One region of the Gracilibacillus sp. JCM 18966 genome, then DNA from elsewhere that is predicted to be linked to it. Evidence: riboswitches for the same ligand, from Rfam matches in the RefSeq annotation. Region 1 holds a riboswitch; each other region holds the start of a gene.
What was found. A riboswitch is a leader RNA that binds a small molecule or an ion and turns the genes downstream of it on or off. The one in region 1 is predicted to bind S-adenosylmethionine.
Positions count from the first base shown of each region.

Region 2: another riboswitch for S-adenosylmethionine. It lies ahead of ACZ5N5_RS02930 (bifunctional homocysteine S-methyltransferase/methylenetetrahydrofolate reductase); the one in region 1 lies ahead of ACZ5N5_RS10370 (methionine ABC transporter ATP-binding protein).
Region 3: another riboswitch for S-adenosylmethionine. It lies ahead of ACZ5N5_RS07335 (phosphoadenylyl-sulfate reductase); the one in region 1 lies ahead of ACZ5N5_RS10370 (methionine ABC transporter ATP-binding protein).

Region 1 is NZ_AP043883.1:2,160,734-2,165,021, reverse strand. Features, by position in the region: gene ACZ5N5_RS10380 (PFL family protein) at 1-127, shown strand, start outside; gene ACZ5N5_RS10375 (PTS sugar transporter) at 197-1,747, opposite strand; SAM riboswitch class I at 1,954-2,061, shown strand; gene ACZ5N5_RS10370 (methionine ABC transporter ATP-binding protein) at 2,146-3,171, shown strand; gene ACZ5N5_RS10365 (ABC transporter permease subunit) at 3,164-3,832, shown strand; gene ACZ5N5_RS10360 (MetQ/NlpA family ABC transporter substrate-binding protein) at 3,855-4,288, shown strand, end outside.
Region 2 is NZ_AP043883.1:652,565-656,852, forward strand. Features, by position in the region: gene ACZ5N5_RS02920 (bifunctional metallophosphatase/5'-nucleotidase) at 1-1,275, opposite strand, end outside; gene ACZ5N5_RS02925 (nitroreductase family protein) at 1,586-2,155, opposite strand; SAM riboswitch class I at 2,324-2,430, shown strand; gene ACZ5N5_RS02930 (bifunctional homocysteine S-methyltransferase/methylenetetrahydrofolate reductase) at 2,576-4,288, shown strand, end outside.
Region 3 is NZ_AP043883.1:1,513,934-1,518,221, forward strand. Features, by position in the region: gene ACZ5N5_RS07330 (assimilatory sulfite reductase (NADPH) flavoprotein subunit) at 1-1,646, opposite strand, end outside; gene ACZ5N5_RS07335 (phosphoadenylyl-sulfate reductase) at 1,751-2,485, opposite strand; SAM riboswitch class I at 2,567-2,684, opposite strand; gene ACZ5N5_RS07340 (aldo/keto reductase family protein) at 2,839-3,780, opposite strand; gene ACZ5N5_RS07345 (histidine kinase) at 3,977-4,288, shown strand, end outside.

The DNA.
Region 1 (4,288 bases):
CGAATCGGTCGAATTTGGCGGACTACTTGGTCGAGCACCGATAATCGGAGTTAGTTCTTTTAGTTCTGAGAAAATTATTCAGCGTGGTGGAAGGATACCTGCACCAATTCAATCCCTTACCAATTAAGGATCCAGAGATACTAATGTTAAAAGAAGTCTATAAAAGCAATGCAGCTATCATAGACTTCTTCTAGCATTATTTCGCTCGTTTTATCTGATTTACAATTAATGTAACAAAAAATGCTACTAGACATGGTACAAGCATTGCAATGATGAAGCCAAGAGAGTGATTGGCAAGCAATGGTGCCGTAAAGGTAGGAACATAGGCTGTTCCACGAACCTCAAAAAAGCCAACTAATGCACCACCTATCCCCCCAGATAGAAGAGCTCCAGCGAAAATCCATTTGCTCGAAAACATAAATGGGTAGGCTGATTCAACAAAGGTTCCAAAGCCAAGATTGATTAGAAAGCCTGGAACGGCAACTGCTGCCTCTCCTTTATCACGTGGTCGAATAATATTCGCTAAGTTAATACCAGCAGCTACCATTACTAATCCCACCATATCAACAGCACCTAAAAAGCTGTTCCCCGTACGCTCCATTTCTAGCAATACAATCGGCAAGATGGCAGCATGATAGACCCCACCAATAATGGCTGGCCAAATTAACACTCCCGCAATGGTACCAGCAAGAATCGGATTAAAATCTACCGCAAGCTCAATTAACTGTTTTATTCCATCACCTATAAATAAAGCAATTGGTGCAATAAAATAATAAACTAATAATCCAGAGAATAATCCAGCAATTCCACCTGCAGCAATGTTGACTGTTGTCATTGGAAAGCGCCATTCAACAAATTTTCGGAAGAGTATACGCACCAGGACCCCTGCAAGAATACCAGCGATCATTCCACCAATAATCCCGCCATCAACCGACAATACTCCTGCAATAACACCTGCAACAATAGACACTTCATCTAATTCTGAAACCTGCTTTGCGGCAATAACGGCAATAACAACAGGAAGTGCACCAATTAATAGATCGAACACCTCACTTAAACCAGAAAGTGCTGGTATTTTACTTAATGCCAATATAAGAGCCATTGCGATAAAACCTGGTAATGCCGACATCATGATCCCACGAATATTGATATTTCGCCATCCGAGCCCATTTGATATTTGATTGGATGGATTGCTTCCTAAAATCGGGCGATACGACAGTTGAAATTCTTTACTTAAAGAAGTAATAAACGAAACAGCCCTCGTTCGATTGGTTGTTCCAGTGGTACCAGAGGTTGCTATTACTCTAGCACCCAAGGTGGCAATAGTTGCCATAGAAGTACCACCAGTTCCTACTACTGGTACTTGTTTCTTAGCGGCAGCACGAATGACGTGTTGATTCGTATCATTTGGATCACCACTCATTACAATTAATCCATCTATTTGCTCTTCTTCTATTAAATCGGCAATTTTCTGATCCAATAATCGCGCTTCTTCATTTACGACACTAAGATTAGCTCTTTCACTTTGAGTAAATGTTCCACTTTCATCAAGTTGCCATAAAGACGCCTTTGTGTCTTGTTTTGCAGAGTCCATGCTTTCTTCAGCACCAACGAACTGGACAGCGTGAAGCTTCATTCCTGCACTGTTTGCTTGAACTCTAATTTCTTCTAGTAGCTTAGCTGGTTTTTTTCCACCAAGGTTATAGAGGTTCCCACCACTACTACCAATTATTGCGATATGTTTCATCTCTTAACCTCTTTTCATTTAATCTACCAATTGTCTATTATAGTCGAAAATTGTCTAATGCGCTACTATAGTAGAGTAAAAGAGTAAAAAATTATTCAAAGTACTAGAGTTGAATTTTCTGAAAAGTCCGATGATTACAACAATTAGTAGACTTATTGACTTCACTTATTTGTCATGCTATGATTACCTTTATAATAAAAGTAATACTCTTATCAAGAGAGGTGGAGGGACTGGCCCTATGAAACCCAGCAACCGTCAGATGATTCTGATAGGTGCTAATTCCATCAAAGCAAGTTCGCTTTGAAAGATAAGAGGACTAAGCGGAGCATACATCCTTTCTGTCCTCTTGTACAGAAAGGATTTTTTGTTTTTCTACCCCAGAGAAAGGAGTGGGCTGATTGATTAAGATTGAAAACTTATCAAAGCTATATCAGACAAATAAACAACAAGTGCAAGCTGTCAATAATGTTTCATTAAACATAGAAAAAGGAGAAATATTTGGTGTAATTGGCTATAGTGGTGCTGGAAAAAGTACCTTTATCCGATTGATTAATCGATTAGAGGAACCAACAAATGGTACTGTTTCAATACAAGAGCTTGATATAACGAATATGTCTCAAGCTCAGCTGCGGAAAAAACGTCAAAAGATCGGTATGATCTTCCAGCATTTTAACCTCCTTTGGTCTAGAACCGTATTTGATAATATTGCCTTTCCACTAGAGATAGCAGGTGTACCAAAAGCCAAGAGATCTGAAAAGGTAACTGAATTAATTCATCTAGTAGGATTATCTGGAAAAGAAAATTCCTATCCTGCACAACTAAGTGGTGGTCAGAAACAAAGAGTTGGCATTGCCCGTGCACTTGCCAATGATCCAGAGGTATTGCTTTGTGATGAAGCTACTTCTGCATTAGATCCTGAAACAACCGATGATATTCTCGAATTACTTGTGTCCATTAATCAGAAACTAGGTCTTACTATTATTTTGATCACACACGAGATGCATGTCATTCAAAAAATATGTAATCGAGTCGCTGTTATGGAGAGTGGAGAAGTTGTCGAAACGGGAGACGTATTGGATGTATTTGTTCGTCCGAAGTCAGCTACTACAAAGCGATTTGTTCAGCAATTAAATCCATTAGAGCATGAACAAGATAAATTGCAGAACTTCATAACCAATCATGACAATAGTGAAGTAATCAAGCTACACTTTATTGGTAATGATGCTAAAAGGGCCCTCATTACAGAAATCGTTAGAAAATTTGATGTAGAAATTAATATTCTACAAGGCTCTATTGCCCCAACTAGAGAAGGTGCCTATGGAACATTGTATATTGAATTAAACGGAGAGAAAGATATTCTATCCAAAACTATTCAATTTATTGAAACCTCTGGTGTGGAAGTTGAGGTGTTACGTCATGCTTAAAGAATTATTTCCAAATGTAAACATGGAGGATTTATGGACAGCAACAGAAGAAACCTTATACATGACACTCATCTCCGTAGCTGGAACTCTCATTCTTGGAATTATACTTGGGCTATTGCTGTTTTTAACAGATAGAGGAAACCTTTGGCAAAATCGCTTTATTAACTTTGTCACTGCAACGGTTGTCAATGTGTTTCGAGCCATACCATTTATTATCTTGATCCTACTCTTATTTCCTTTCACTGATTTTCTAATAGGTACGATTCGAGGATGGAAGGCTGCACTCCCTGCATTAATTATTGGAGCGGCTCCCTTTTATGCACGACTGGTAGAGATAGGATTAAAAGAAGTAGACAAAGGTGTTATCGAAGCAGCAAAATCAATGGGGGCAAAACCTCACACCATCATTTTTAAGGTGCTTTTACCGGAATCAATGCCTGCTCTTATATCAGGTATTACGGTAACAGCTATTTCCTTAATCGGCTATACAGCAATGGCTGGTATAATTGGTGCAGGTGGACTTGGGGATCTTGCCTATATGAAAGGTTTCTTAAGAAGAGATTTCGATGTAGTCCTTATATGTACCATATTTGTTATCGCTATTGTGTTTGTTTTTCAATTAATTGGGGATTTACTATCCAAAGCGGTAGATAAAAGATAAAATTTAGAAGGGATGATTTATTTTGAAAAAATTACTAGCTTTATTATTCACAGCATCTGTATTAATCGTATTGGCAGCTTGTGGAACTTCAGAGAATGAGGATGCAAGCAATGAAGAAGGAAACCAGGAGACAACTTCTATTACAGTTGGTGCGACCAGTGTGCCACATGCTGAAGTATTAGAAAAAGCTGCTCCTATTTTAAAAGAAGAAGGCATTGAACTTAAGGTGGAAGCCTATCAAGAGTACACATTCTTAAATGAAGACTTAAATAATGGAACATTAGATGCGAACTATTTCCAACACATACCTTACTTCGAGCAACAAAAAGAAGAATTTGATTTTGATATTGTTAATTTAGGTGGTATTCATATTGAGCCAATGGGAATTTATTCAAAGAACATAAACAATATCGATGATATTCCAGAGGGTACAACTTTTATTATGAGTCGTAATGT
Region 2 (4,288 bases), 1.5 Mb from region 1:
ATCATAATTATAGTGCTCTGGCTTCGGCTCTAAAAATAGTGAATTTACAGCTAACTCACCAGCTTCATTCAAGGTAAAATAGCTAGCATTCTTTTCTATTGCTTCTTTTATATCCTTTCCTCGCAATTTTAAAACCTTCAATGTATTTGGATATACATAATTTGAAACTATGTCTCGCATCGTAACATGCTTGGGAAACCCGGGTGATTGATTGTGAAAAAGGGCCGTGCATGATATGTCAACATCTGCTACTTTCATTTGCAATGTATTGATATATTCAATAAACGGGTGCTCCTCTATCCTTGCTTGAAACGGGTCTTTTATTTCCATATCACCTTTCACTTCCGTTATTGGCTGATCCAGCCATTCCTGTACGAGCTTCTCTTCTTCCTCGATTAGCGCAATAGTCGGTTGATTTGATCGAGTATCGTCTTTCACATAATGAAGCTTTGGTTTAATACTTGTAACCTCTTTTTTATTATTAAAGGCAAGCTCAATTTCTCCTAAAGCTTTCCCATTACTGCCTGTTTGAATGATTGGAACCCCATTAATTGTTGTTGTTAAAAATCGATGCTGATGGCCGGTTATTAATAAATCGATACCTGTTATTTCTTCACACATTTGATACGCTTGATTTTCACCGGTTAAGGCTTCTGTCGCTTCCCCTGTTTCCGGGTCTCTTTCTACCCCTCCATGGTAGCTTACAACGAGTAGATCTGGCCTTTCTTCTTCTCTAACCTTTTTCACCCATTTATGCGCAGCCTCACAAGCATCTTCAAAGACTAAATCGCGAATATGTGTTGGGTCCTCCCAATGTGGTATAAAATGAGTGGTAATGCCTAAGAAGGTTATTTTTATACCATTAATTTCTTTTGTTACATATGGGGTACCAAAAAAAGGTTCTCCTGTGTGTTTGTCTAATATATTAGCAGCTAACCATGGGTAATTTGTTTTATTTACTACATTTTTGAGATACTCTATCCCGTAATTAAATTCATGATTTCCGAAAATCGCCATGTCATAATGTAAACTATTTCCTATTTTTATTAAAGGGCTTCTTTTCGCTTCTTTATATGCTGCAAAATAATAAGTAAATGGGCTCCCTTGAATGAAATCTCCATTATCGACGAGAATTACTACTTTTTCTGACCTTATTCTATCGATTAGGGAAGCTATCTTAGCTAGTCCCATATTTTTCTCTACTTCTTCTCGGTAATTGGTAGGATAAATATAACCATGGATATCACTCGTTACACAAATAGATATGGATGTCATTTTCTTTCTCCTTCTTCAGCAATTGTTGATCCCTATTATACCGAATAAATTGGGACGAAAGGAAAAAGTTTACACTTTCTTAACTTACATTTAACACTAGCTTTTCATTCATTTGATATATTAAAGATGTTCCAAATTGAGCAATGCTGCAAGGATTGCTTTCTCACAAAATGATAGCCCCTTTTTCTTGGTTGCCGATGATATCGCTTCATCGGCACTTTTTTTGCTTAGAAAGTGATGAATTATAACAGAAATAAAAAAACTTGGCTTTACGCCAAGTCGTTTAGTTTAGCTTTTTCATCAAAGATTATTAGTCTAATTCTGTTATTCTATCATTCACATTTATTCTAGGAATAGGGTTAACTTGTTTCGCTGGATAGCCGACTTGAAGTAAGCCAACTACTCGTTCATCATCCTTCAAGTCGATAAGTGCAGCTGTCTCCTCACAAAACGACAATTTACCAGTTTTCCAAAAAACACTTAATCCTTCCTCCCAAGCTAACAAACTGAAATTTTGAATAAGACAGCTAGCCGAAGCATAATCTTCTTCTCTCAGTTTTTCTTGAGGATGAAGCGTATTAATAACCATAATGATAAATGGAACGTTCATGATCTTTTGGTAGCCATTTTCGCCTATCTGCTCTAGCTCCTCACCAGAGGCATTCTTTGCTTTTTCTTTCGCTACCTCTCGATTGATTTCTGCTAATTTTTTCTTTGATTCGCCTGTTATAAATACAAAACGCCACGGCTCAGTCATTTTATGATTGGGCACCCAGACAGCTATACTTAATAAATCTTTCATTAGTTCCTTAGAAACAGGATTTTCTTTATAGTTTGAAATGGAGCGTCGCTCTTTTATAAGATTTTTTAAACTTGCCATCATCTAATCTCCTTTTTAATGAGAATCATTTTCAATTATACCATCATTCTTGTTATCAAACAAGGTGAATAACAATCTAGGAAAAAAATTCAATTTTTTATTAAAAATGACTTGAAAGTATTTTACTTATAATGTAATATAATGACAACAAAACTTCATAAAGCTTTACTCTTATCAAGAGAGGTGGAGGGACTGGCCCTGTGATACCTCAGCAACCGTCTTTATTAGACAAGGTGCTAATTCCAGCAAGCGCAACAACGCTTGAAAGATGAGGAACGTGAGATCTATTTATATAGAGTCTTCATCTTTCAAGGGATGAAGACTTTTTTGTTTTTCTGGGCCTTTTGTTCAAAAAACAGCAATTATAGTGGAGATTGCTTGTTTTTTATAAATGATTATGAAAAGAAAAGAGGTGAAAGAATGACATCATCACTCCTACAAGCTCTCAAAGAAAATATCCTCATAGCAGATGGTGCGATAGGTACTTTACTTTACGCACATGGGGTTGATCAATGCTTTGAAGCATATAATCTATCAAAACCAGAAGAGGTCCTCCAAGTTCATCAATCCTATATTGACGCTGGGGCAGATATCATCCAAACCAATACGTATGGAGCCAATTATATTAAGCTAGCAAGATTTGGCTTGGAGGAGAAAGTACACCAAATAAATACACGTGCTGTCCAATTAGCTAAACAAGCAGCAAAAAATGAAACATTTGTACTTGGGACGATTGGTGGAATTCGAGGAATTCAAAAGCTAGTCACATCCAAAAAAGACATCATAAGGAGCTTCAAGGAACAATTATTTAGCCTTCTATTAGAAGGTGTAGATGGCATCCTATTAGAAACTTATTATGACATCGACGAATTAACCGCTGTTCTAGAAATTGCAAGAAAAGAAACAGACCTCCCTATTATTACAAATGTATCGATGCATGAGCCTGGTATTTTAGAAAACGGTATGTCCTTAGCTGATGTATTAACACAGCTAGAAGTACTTGGTGCAGATGTCGTTGGGGTTAATTGTCGTTTAGGTCCACACCATATGATTGAGTCACTAGAAGCCGTACCATTACCTGAGCGAGCACACTTATCAGCATTTCCAAATGCTAGTCTACCAGCATATGAAAACGGCAAGCTTGTTTACAGCAAGCAAACAGATTATTTCAAACGATGTGCAAAGGAATTCCGAGATCAAGGAGTACGTCTTATCGGAGGGTGCTGTGGAACGACCCCAGAGCATATTAGGGCCTTAAAGGATGGTATTGAGGGACTAACACCTATTTTAGACAAAACCGTCCAGGTGAAAGAAGGACTGATCACACTCCCTTCTTCCCAAACTGTCCAGTCGAATCCGACATTGGTGGATAAAGCTAAGAAACAGCATACCGTTATTGTTGAATTAGATGCACCAAAGCATCTAGAAATTGATGAGTTTATTAAAGGGGCGAAAGCGCTGGAAGATGCAGGTGTGGATGCGATTACTTTAGCGGATAATTCACTTGCTACACCGCGAATCAGTAATTTAGCGATGGCTGTCAAAATGAAACAACTCCATCTAAATGTTACACCACTTATCCACCTCACATGTAGAGATCGCAACCTAATCGGCCTGCAAGCACACCTAATGGGGTTACATACACTGGGCTTCCATGAGATTTTAGCAATAACGGGTGATCCTACAAGAATTGGTGGATTTCCTGGTGCCTCATCCGTATTTGACGTAACTTCTTTTGAATTAACACGATTAATCAAGCAGTGTAATCAAGGGTTATCCTTCTCTGGTGCTTCCTTAAGAGAGAATACCTCCTTTCAAGTAGCTGCAGCCTTCAATCCAAATGTCGCAAACTTAGAAAAGGCTGTGAAAAGAATGCACAAAAAAATCGAGCACGGTGCAGATTATTTTTTAACACAACCAATTTTTAGTCACGAAAAAATCATTGCACTTGCTCGGGAAACCAAGCATATAGAAGCACCTATTTTTATCGGAATCATGCCACTCGTTTCCTATAAAAATGCTGAATTTTTACACCATGAAGTTCCAGGGATGAAGCTGTCTGATGAAGTAAGGGCAAGAATGCAAGCCCGATCTAATCGAGCAGATGCGATCCGTGAAGGAATAGAAATCGCG
Region 3 (4,288 bases), 650 kb from region 1:
TATATATGTGCACCTTGTTCCAGCCAGGAAAATAATTCTTTTGCTTTTTCTAGCATTCGATGCTGCACATATATCTTTTCAGCAGAATCTCTTGAAAATGCAACATCCATCCTGCTTAGATAGCCATTCTTTAGCCAATTTTGCCAATCGACCTGGTATAAAAAGTCTGATCGGAAGTGTTGATCACCAAAGAATAGCCAGGTTTTCCCCTTTAATTCAAGCTCTTCTCGTTCCTCTATATATCCTCTGAATGGAGCAACTCCTGTTCCTGGACCAATCATAATAACAGGTGTGCTATCATCAAAAGGAAACTTAAAATTCGGATTTCGATGAACATATACATTCAATTGATCACCAGGTTGAATTCTCTCTGCAATCTCGCCTGAGCACACGCCATGACGATCACGTCCATGGGTGTGGTAGCGAACCGTAGCAATCGTTAAGTGAACTTCATCAGGATTTGCCTTATAACTGCTTGAGATCGAATATTGTCTTGCAGGAATTTTCCTTAACCAGTGCATAAGGGAGGCAGGGTCCAAATTGCTCGGTGTGAAATCAAGGATTAGATCTAGTAAGTCCCTGCCATGTATATATTCCCTCATCTTGTCACTATCCTCTATTAGCTTGGTAAGCTTTTCATTATCAAAAAATCCTGCAGCTTTTTCGAGCATTCCTTTTGTTAGTTTTGTAATTTCAAAGATAGAGGTTAATGCCTCTTGGATCGAGCGAATTTCCCCTTGCTTATTTATAGGTATCGTTTGTTCTGCATTCCAATCTAGTTTATTGATGACTGCCTGAACAAGCTCGGGATTGTTCTTTGGATAGATAGCTAGACAATCGCCTGGTTCATAGCTTAGGTTAGAGTTTTCTAATGACAATTCAATATGTCTCGTTTCCTTGTTCGAGCCTCTTCCACTTAGGTCTATATTTTCTAGGACCTCTGCTGGGTATGGATTACTCTTGGAGTATATTGGTGCTTCTGCAGGGGAGGAGGCGACCTGCTGCTCTGAAGCCTGAGTTTGGCTGTCCTCGTTTAATACTTTTAATACACCATTCATCCATTCCTCGGCTAATTCTTCATAATCGACATCACAATCCACGCGTGGGTGAATACGTGTTGCACCTAATTCCTCTAAACGTTTGTCAAAATCCTTCCCTGTTTGGCAGAAATGCTCATAGGATTCATCCCCTAAAGAGAGGACAGAGAATCTTACACTATCTAACTTAGGTGCTTTTCTCCCTAATAAAAACTCATGGAATTGTATCGCATTATCTGGTGGATCTCCTTCACCGTGTGTTGCGGTAACAATTAAGAGATCCTCCACTTCTTTTAATTTCTTTGCCTTAAAATCATCCATGCTTGAAATCACGGTTTTTCGATCCGATGCCTTTAATTGATCATTCAACTGTTCGGCAATTGTTTGACTGTTCCCTGTTTCTGATCCATATAAGATAGTAATGGTTCTTGTTGCTGTCTCGCTCGTTTTAGTCACTTGCTTCGTCGTTTCAGGTGGTGCTGCTGATTGAGATGCAGCAAGGTAGCCGGCAAGCCAATTTTTCTGTGCATCGTTTAAGGTTGGCAATAATTGATTTAAAATTTCTGTTTGTCGTTCATCAAATGGGCTGTTAACCACTTGTAAGGCCAATAAGATCACCTCTCCATTATATTATGTTATGGGAATATTATTTGATTTTCATTATTCCGATAGTTTTACTTAGTTATAGACATAAAAATTTAACCATCTATTTTCTATGGTGTCGTTGTAGTGTGTAAACCACATTCTGTTTTGTTAAAGGAACTCCATCTACCAGCACGCTCATCGTCTGAATTAGTGACAGGGGAGGTACAAGGTATACATCCAATGCTTGGAAAGTTCTGATCATGTAAAGCGTTGTATGGGAGGTTGTGTTTTTTGATGTAGTCCCAAACATCATCCCAGGTCCAATAGATAAGGGGACATATTTTAACAGATTGGAATCTTTCATCCTTGTTAACAAATTGAGTCTTCGCACGACTTAGGGATTGCTCTCTTCTAAGTCCGGATATCCAAGCAACAGCTCCGCTCAGAACCTCCTCTAATGGTTTTACTTTTCGAAGGTAGCAGCATTGATCAGGATTTCTCTTCCAAAGAGCGGATCCATGTTTTTCTGCTTGCTCCTCTACTGTTAATTCAGGTTGCTTCATCGTTATTTGTAAGGAAGGATATTTGTTTTTCACTTCATCAATCAGATCATAGGTTTCTTGAAAATGTAAGCCTGTGTCGAGAAAAACTAATGAAGCATCTGGCTTCACTCTAGCAATTAAGTCTATTAGGACCATACTTTCTGCCCCAAAGCTACAAGCATAAACGAGTGAGTCTCCATAGCTTTTGTAAGCCCAATTAATGATTTGCTCAGCCCCTTTTGTCGGGTCATCTTCACCAGGCGTGAACTCATTCCAAAAACTTTCTTCATAATGAGCATAGGTAATTGCTTGTTCTGACATATTTCTCCTCCTTTTAATCGTCTTTCTCATCAAAAAAACTTCTTATCTGTTCAGATAAGAAGTCTTGTAATCAATCTACACTTCTTATCTTTCGGGATACAACCTAAAGCTGTCCCGCAGGATTTGGCACAGTGTTCATTTGTAAGAACCTGTTGCCGAGGATTCACTGGGCCTGCCCCTCCACCTCTCTGGATAAGAATTCCTTTTATGAATATTTAATGTAATGATAAACCGAATAACAGGAAATGTCAACATGATTTTTTGTAAAAATTGTTAATATATATTTTTATATATATGCAAATAGTCCAATAGATGGGACGAAAATGGGCAGCTAGACCGCCCATTTTATCACCTTAACCGAGAATTTCCTCTGTTTTAGCTAATGTCTCTTGGGAAAGTGTGATGCCAGATGCCTTTGCATTTTCTTCGATTTGTTCTGGACGACTTGCTCCCACAAGTGCGCTCGCTACATTTTCTTGACGTAGGATCCACGCAATGGCTAATTGAGCAAGGGATAGGTTTTCATTTGCAGCAATGGCCTTCAATTTTTCTACTTTCTCTAGATTGTCTTCCGTTAGAATACGTGATAGATTCATATCCTTTTGAGCTGCCCGACTGTTTTCAGGAATTGCTTGTCCTTTTTTATATTTACCAGTTAGTACACCCTGTGCAAGTGGAGAGAAGACAACTTGTCCAATTCCATGCTTTTTACCTACAGGGATCACTTCTTTTTCGATGTAGCGTTGAAGCATACTGTAATTCGGTTGATTGACGACAATACGATCAAGCAATTTTTTGTCAGCTAGATGAATAGCTTCTGTCATTTGCTCTGCCGACCATTCACTAACACCGATATATAAAACTTTTCCTTGTCTAATTAAATCATCAAGCGCTCGTAATGTTTCCTCTAAAGGGGTGTCTTGGTGGTATCTGTGACAATAGTAGATATCGATATAGTCAAGTCCAAGTCGCTTTAAGCTCGCGTCACATTGTTCTACGATGTGTTTTCTCGATAAGCCGTGGTCGTTTGGACCATCTCCCATTTTTCCGAAAACTTTTGTCGCAAGCACATAGGAGCTCCTCGGGTATTTTCTTAATGCTTTACCGACGACCTTTTCTGCATCCCCTCGCATATAGACATTTGCTGTATCAAAAAAGTTAATGCCAAGCTCATAGGCTTTATCAATAGAGGCGATTGCTTTCTCTTCTTCAACATACCCTCCATATGTAAGCCAGCTTCCTAGACTAATTTCACTTACTTTTAATCCAGTATTTCCTAAACGGCGGTATTGCATATCGATCACTCCTTGTTATATTTTAAGCGCTTTCTTAAATAGTATAAAATAGAAAGAAGGAGGTTGCTAGTAATCTGTTTTCAGATCATTCACTAAATCAACGGTGCATTTCGTTCACAACCAGTTTATAATAAAGGAAGACTTCTTACCATCGGAGAAATTACAGACGTTAGTTTAAGGAAAATGGAGGATCAAGATGCGTTATTTCTACTGGGCATGGCTTATTATTTGGTTTATCACTTGGACGGGGACAACATGGATGGGAGTTCAAGCGGGAGGTAGTGTTGCCTTTCTATTTATGATGTCCGCTTTTGGCTTAGGGGTTTTATTTTTTACCTCTGTCGTAAAATACAAACAGAAGATGCATTTTACTCTATGGCTGCTTTTTCTCGTGATTATCACCATAGCTTTTATTTTACCTAGTTTTTCAACACTCAATCCTTTCGTTTTCCTTTTATTTCTTCTTGTTTTAGTAAGTGCTGCAGAAACCTTTCAAAAACATTACTTT